Regions from separate parts of the Pseudomonas mohnii genome, predicted to be linked through region 2. Evidence: predicted binding sites of a transcription regulator. Region 2 holds the regulator's gene; the other holds the start of a gene.
What was found. Region 2 encodes FliA, which starts transcription of late flagellar genes. Its sites were predicted from a motif close to CTAAAGTTTNNNNNNNNNNNGCCGNTAA; they were not measured.
Positions count from the first base shown of each region.

Region 1: a site for FliA is predicted at 1,426-1,453, ahead of BLV61_RS16230 (methyl-accepting chemotaxis protein). Genes of this name have one in related genera too.

Region 1 is NZ_FNRV01000001.1:3,513,149-3,516,559, forward strand. It holds gene BLV61_RS16215 (NorM family multidrug efflux MATE transporter) at 1-296, opposite strand, end outside; gene BLV61_RS16220 (LysR substrate-binding domain-containing protein) at 455-1,375, shown strand; gene BLV61_RS16230 (methyl-accepting chemotaxis protein) at 1,561-3,411, shown strand, end outside.
Region 2 is NZ_FNRV01000001.1:1,755,348-1,758,758, reverse strand. It holds gene flhF (flagellar biosynthesis GTPase FlhF) at 1-380, shown strand, start outside; gene fleN (flagellar synthesis regulator FleN) at 497-1,327, shown strand; gene fliA (RNA polymerase sigma factor FliA) at 1,324-2,064, shown strand; gene BLV61_RS08280 (chemotaxis response regulator CheY) at 2,230-2,601, shown strand; gene BLV61_RS08275 (protein phosphatase CheZ) at 2,621-3,409, shown strand.

The DNA of each region.
Region 1 (3,411 bases), 1.8 Mb from region 2:
ATCAGCCACGCCAGCCACAATCCGGCCTGGGTCAACCGGGTCGCGCCGAGGATATCGCCGGCACCCTGACGGATCGCCACCAGGGTGCCGACCGCAGCAATGACGCCGATGCAAAAAATCGACACGAACGAATAGGTCGCCGCGCCGAGTCCACCACCGGCCAATGCCTCGGGACTCAGGCGCGCCATCATCAAGGTGTCGGTGAGGACCATCAACATGTGCGCCAACTGCGAGGCAATCAACGGCCCCGCCAGCCGCAGGATGGCCCAGAGTTCAATACGCGCTGGATGCTGCATGGTCATCACGCTCGTTTATCAAAGAGGACAGGAAAGCGTCGATTCTCGACGCTCTGCACGGATTGCACAAAGGGATAAAAAGGATGGGTGGCATGATTAAAACTCATGCTGGAGAGTTTCTGCTAGGGTGGTCTAATCCCGCTGTAGGAGCTTTCCCAATGTCACGTCGCCTTCCTCCCTTGTATGCCTTGCGCGCATTCGAAGCTGCGGCGCGGCACAGTTCGTTCACGCGAGCGGCTGAAGAACTGTCGATCACCCAGAGTGCGGTCAGCCGGCACATTCGTACGCTCGAAGAGCACTTTGCCTGCCGCCTGTTTCATCGCAGTGGTCGCCATCTGCAACTGACCGAATCGGCTCGCTTGCTGTTGCCGGGCATCCGCGAGGGGTTCACCGCACTGGAGCGTGCCTGTAACACCCTGCGCGCCGAGGACGACATCCTGCGCATGAAAGCCCCGTCGACCCTGACCATGCGCTGGTTGCTGGCGCGCCTGAGTCGCTTCCGCCATTTGCAACCGGGCAACGAGGTGCAATTGACCAGCGCCTGGATGGATATCGATTCGGTGGATTTCAACGACGAGCCATTCGACTGTGCCGTGTTGCTGAGCAATGGGCACTTCCCGCCGGATTGGGAGGCGAGTGACCTGTTTTCCGAGGAACTGATCCCGGTGGGTGCGCCCAACCTGCCGAGCGATCAGCCCTGGGACGCGGTGCGCCTGGCGAACACCGAGTTGCTGCACCCGACACCGGACCGGCGCGACTGGCGTAACTGGCTGGAGCGCATGGGCCTGGCCGATCAAGTGTCACTCAAGGGGGGGCAGGTGTTCGATACGCTGGAGCTGGGCATGATCGCAGCCGCCCGCGGCTACGGCGTGTCCATGGGGGACCTGCTGATGGTGGCAGAGGATGTGGCGCAGGGACGTTTGAGCCTGCCATGGCCGACGGCGGTCGCCAGCGGCGAGCGTTATTACCTGGTCTGGCCGAAAACCCGTCCCGGTGGCGAGCGCATGCGTCGGCTCAGCGATTTCCTGCAAAGTGAAGTCCGGGCCATGGAATTGCCGGAAGTCGAGCACTTGAGCTGAAACGATAGAGCCGCCGCAATGGCGGCCTTAAGCAATATCCCGGTTTTTTACTCAAGTATTCCCTCCCTCCGCCGAAAATCTGCAAGTGGGACCTTCGTGCAGGTTCGACGCTTTCCCCATTATCAGAAATTTTGCTGAGTGTGCGTTGCGATCAGGATGATCCGGGCGCTCGGCCAGGAGCCGTCATGCCTCAACCTCGTGCCCGGATCGCCTCGCAGTTGGGTCTTGCGCTCGCTGTGATTCTGGTGACTGTCATCAGCGCAAGTACCTTGTTCGCCCTGCGTTCGCTGAACACCGCCAACCTGGCCACCCGCGAAGAGCATCTGGCGAGCGAAGCCCGGTTATTGGCCGATCAGCTGAGCACCTTCCACGGTACGTTGCGTGAAAGCACCCAGCGCCTGGCGGGCCTGTTCGAAAAGCGTTTCAGTGCTGGCCTGAGCGTGCACCCTGATGAGCCGGTAACGGTTGCGGGCACGCAGACCCCAGGGCTGCATCTGGGCAGCGAAGTGCTGAACAACAACTTCAAGGAAGTGGATGAGTTCAAGCAGATGACCGCTGGCGTGGCGACAGTGTTCGTGCGCAGCGGCGAAGACTTTATCCGGGTCAGTACATCCCTGAGCAAACAGGACGGCAGCCGGGCCATCGGCACCCTGCTTGATCATGCTCACCCGGCCTACGCACGCCTGATCGCGGGGCAGGGCTATGTCGGGCGTGCCTTGCTGTTCGATCGCTCCTACATGACGCAATACACCCCGGTACGGGACAGCAGCGGCAAGGTGATTGCCGTGCTGTTCGTGGGCTTCGATTACACCGACGCGCAGAACGCGCAGTTTGAAAACCTCAAGCGTTTCCGCATCGGCCAGACCGGTTCACTGGCACTGTTGGACGAGCAGAACAAATGGCTGGTACCGATTGCCGGTGTGCAAGCGCTGGATCAGGCCGTGCCGGCCGTCGTGGCGCTGGTCAAGACGCCGGGCAAAGGCCGGTTCTGGAGCGACAAGTCCGAAGACTTCTACAGCATCGCCGTGCCGTTTGAAGGCGGGCCGTGGTCGGTGGTGGCGAGCATGCCGAAAACCGAAATCAGCGCCGTGACCTGGAGCGTCGGTATCCAGTTGGCTATTGGCAGTCTGTTGGCGATGTTGCTGGCGGTTGGCGCGGCGGTGTGGCTGTTGCGCAGCAAACTGGCGCCGCTGGGGGATCTGGTGCGCCAGGCCGAAGCCTTGGGCGCCGGTGATTTGAGCGTGCGTCTAAGCGTGTCGAGCAACGATGAAATCGGCCAGTTGGCTCGTGCGTTTAACCAAATGAGTCAAGCGTTGTCGACCATGGTCGAGCACATTCGCAACGCCTCGATGGAGGTCAACAGCCGCGCCCAGGCCTTATCCGGTTTGTCTGGCGGTGCCTATGAAGGGATGGAGCAGCAATCGGGCGAGATCACTAGCATGGCCGGGGCCGTGGAAGAGTTCAGCGCCACCTCCCTGAACATTGCCGACAACATGGGCAACACCCAGCGCCTGGCCCAGGAAAACGCCCAGCAAACCCGGATCGGTCGCACGTCGATGGACGAAGCGTCCTCGTCCCTGGAGCACATCGCCGGTGCACTGAACAGCACCGCGACGGTGATCAACACTTTGGGCCAGCGCTCCCAGGAAATCGGCGGCATCGTTGGCGTCATCACCTCGATCGCCGAACAAACCAACTTGTTGGCGCTTAATGCTGCGATCGAAGCGGCGCGTGCCGGTGAGCAGGGGCGTGGCTTTGCCGTGGTGGCCGATGAGGTGCGCAACCTGGCTTCGCGCACCCGTCAGGCCACGGACGAGATTTCCGTGATGATCCAGAGCATCCAGCAGGAAACAGGCAACGCCATCAGCACCATGGAGCAGGGTAACGTGCTGATGCAGGAAGGCTTGTCGCGCAATGCCAATGTCGCCTCCGCACTGGCGCGTATCGACGAGCAAAGCCGTTCGGCTGGCCAGCAATTCGCCGCGATCACCACGGCGACCCAGGAGCAGAGCAGCACCGCGACCTTGCTCAGCAGT
Region 2 (3,411 bases):
CCCTGCGCATGCAGCTCGAAAGCCTGGCCGGTCGGGGCATCAAATCGAAAAATTATCTGGTTCTGGCAACCACCAGCCAGAAACAGGTTCTAACCGCCGCTTATCACAGTTACAAGCGCTGCGGGCTCGCCGGCTGCATCCTGACTAAACTGGATGAAACGGCCAGTCTGGGCGAGGTGTTGAGCCTGGCCATCAGTCATGAACTGCCGGTGGCCTACCTGACCGATGGCCCGCGGATTCCGGATGATGTGCATCTGCCGCGTCGTCATCAGTTGGTCAGTCGCGCCGTTAGCGTGCAAATGCAGGAAGAACCCAGCGAAGAAGCCATGGCTGACATGTTCGCTGACATCTACCACAGTCCGACAAAGCAGGTTGGCTGAGGTAAAAATGAATAGTTTTTGTACCTACATCGATGGTCTGCCATGCATTGTTCCGGTTGAGAACGCGCAGCCAGTAATGTGGCCTCCGTCTATGCAAGACAAGGTAAAGAAATAACATGGGCAGCATGCATCCCGTACAGGTGATCGCGGTGACCGGCGGCAAAGGTGGCGTCGGGAAGACTAACGTGTCAGTGAACTTGTCCCTGGCTTTAGCTGAGCTTGGCCGTCGCGTCATGCTGCTGGACGCCGACCTGGGGCTGGCGAACGTCGACGTTCTCCTGGGCCTGACACCCAAACGTACCCTGGCCGACGTAATCGAAGGCCGCTGCGAGCTGCGTGACGTCCTGTTGCAGGGGCCGGGCGGCATCCGCATCGTGCCGGCCGCGTCCGGCACCCAGAGCATGGTTCATCTGAGTCCGGCGCAACACGCCGGCCTGATCCAGGCCTTCAGCGACATCGGCGACAACCTCGACGTACTGGTGATCGACACCGCTGCGGGTATTGGTGACTCGGTAGTCAGTTTTGTTCGCGCGGCGCAGGAAGTCTTGCTGGTGGTCTGCGATGAGCCGACTTCGATCACCGACGCCTACGCCTTGATCAAATTGCTCAACCGCGATTACGGCATGAACCGTTTCCGGGTCCTGGCCAACATGGCGCAGAGCCCGCAGGAAGGCCGCAATCTGTTCGCCAAACTGACCAAGGTCACGGATCGCTTTCTCGACGTCGCCCTGCAATATGTCGGTGCCGTGCCTTACGACGAAAGCGTACGCAAGGCGGTACAGAAGCAACGTGCCGTCTACGAAGCGTTCCCGCGCTCCAAGTGCTCGCTGGCGTTCAAGGCTATAGCCCAAAAAGTCGACACCTGGCCGCTGCCTGCCAACCCGCGCGGACACCTGGAGTTTTTCGTTGAGCGCCTCGTGCAACAAACGGCAGGACCCGTGCTATGACCGCCAGCGGTTACAACCTTTACAAGAAGTCGGCACGTGATGCGCAGTACGAGTTGATCGAGCGTTACGCGCCACTGGTTAAACGCATTGCCTACCATTTGCTGGCGCGTCTGCCGGCCAGTGTCCAGGTCGAAGACCTGATCCAGGCCGGGATGATCGGCCTGCTGGAAGTGTCGGCCAAATACGACGCCAGCAAAGGCGCGAGTTTCGAAACGTACGCGGGCATACGAATCCGCGGCGCCATGCTCGATGAAGTGCGCAAGGGGGACTGGGCGCCTCGTTCGGTTCACCGCAACACGCGCATGGTCAGCGACGCAATTCGCTCGATTGAAGCTAAAACCGGCCGTGACGCTAAAGATCACGAAGTTGCGGCCGAACTCCAATTGAGTCTCGATGATTATTACGGGATTTTGAACGACACCCTGGGCAGCCGGTTGTTCAGCTTCGACGATCTGTTGCAGGACGGCGAACACGAAGGGCTGCACGAGGATGGCGCGAGTGCTCATCTCGAGCCGTCACGCGATCTGGAAGATGAACGCTTCCAGGCGGCGCTGGCGGATGCGATTGCCAATTTGCCGGAGCGCGAGCGACTGGTGTTGGCGCTGTACTACGACGAAGAGTTGAATCTCAAGGAAATCGGTGAGGTCCTGGGGGTTAGCGAATCTCGGGTCAGCCAGTTACACAGCCAGTGCGCGGCCCGCTTGCGGGGGCGTTTGGGAGAGTGGCGAGCGCGCTGAAGGCAGTGTGGGGGCACTGCGACGTGACTGGTGGGGTATTAACCGCGCCGGTCTCGATCCGTTGTACTCCGGACTGTTATTAAGTGCTTTGCCAGATTGATTGAAATGGCGCGTCCAGGTGCTGGGCGCGTTTTAGTCTGCTTGGAGGTCGAATTGGACAAGAACATGAAAATCCTCATCGTTGATGACTTCTCAACGATGCGGCGGATCATAAAAAACCTGTTGCGTGACCTTGGGTTCACCAACACGGTCGAGGCCGACGATGGCACTACTGCCATTCCGGTTCTCAACAGCGGGAGCATCGACTTTCTGGTGACGGACTGGAACATGCCTGGCATGACCGGTATTGATCTGCTGCGCCACGTGCGTGCCGATGAAAAACTCAAGCATCTGCCAGTGTTGATGGTGACCGCTGAAGCCAAGCGCGAGCAGATCATCGAAGCGGCCCAGGCGGGCGTTAACGGCTATGTGGTCAAACCCTTCACGGCCCAGGCGTTGAAAGAAAAAATCGAGAAGATTTTCGAACGCATTGGTTGAACTGCGCCACGGGGGAGCTATGGGACATAACGAATCATCGCAGGGCGATTTCGAATCGACCCTGAAAAAACACGCCGTCGAACTGGTCGCGAGCCTTGAAAAAGGCAGGTTCGGCGATGCTGTGCAATTGATCCATGAGCTCAACCAGACCCGTGACCGCGGCCTGTACCAGGAAGTGGGCAAGCTCACCCGCGAGCTGCATAGTGCGATCGTCAATTTCCAGATTGACCCGCACATGCCGCAAGCCGAGGAGGTGTCACAGATCACCGACGCCACCGAGCGTCTGGGTTATGTGGTCAAGCTGACCGAGGCCGCAGCCAACCGCACCATGGACCTGGTGGAAACCGCCACGCCGCTGGTCAACAGCCTGGCTGATGAAGCCCAGGCCTTGAGCACGGACTGGGGGCGGTTCATGCGTCGCGAAGTCGGGGCTGAAGAGTTCCGCGAGCTGGCCCGGCGAGTCGACGGGTTCCTGTCGCGCAGCAGCGCAGACAACCGCGCGGTGTCGAGCAACCTGAACGACATCCTGCTTGCCCAGGATTACCAGGACCTCACCGGTCAGGTGATCAAGCGTGTGACCCTTCTGGTCACCGAAGTCGAAAGCAACCTGCTCAAGCTCGTGCTCATGGCCAGTCAGGTGGACCGCTTCGCGGGCATCGAACATGACCGTGAAGCGATGCTTGCAGAAAAAGATCCACAAAAACATCTCTCTCAGGGTGAAGGTCCGCAGATTCATGCCGATAAAAGAGAAGACGTTGTGTCCGGTCAGGACGATGTGGACGATTTGTTATCCAGCCTGGGATTTTAGCG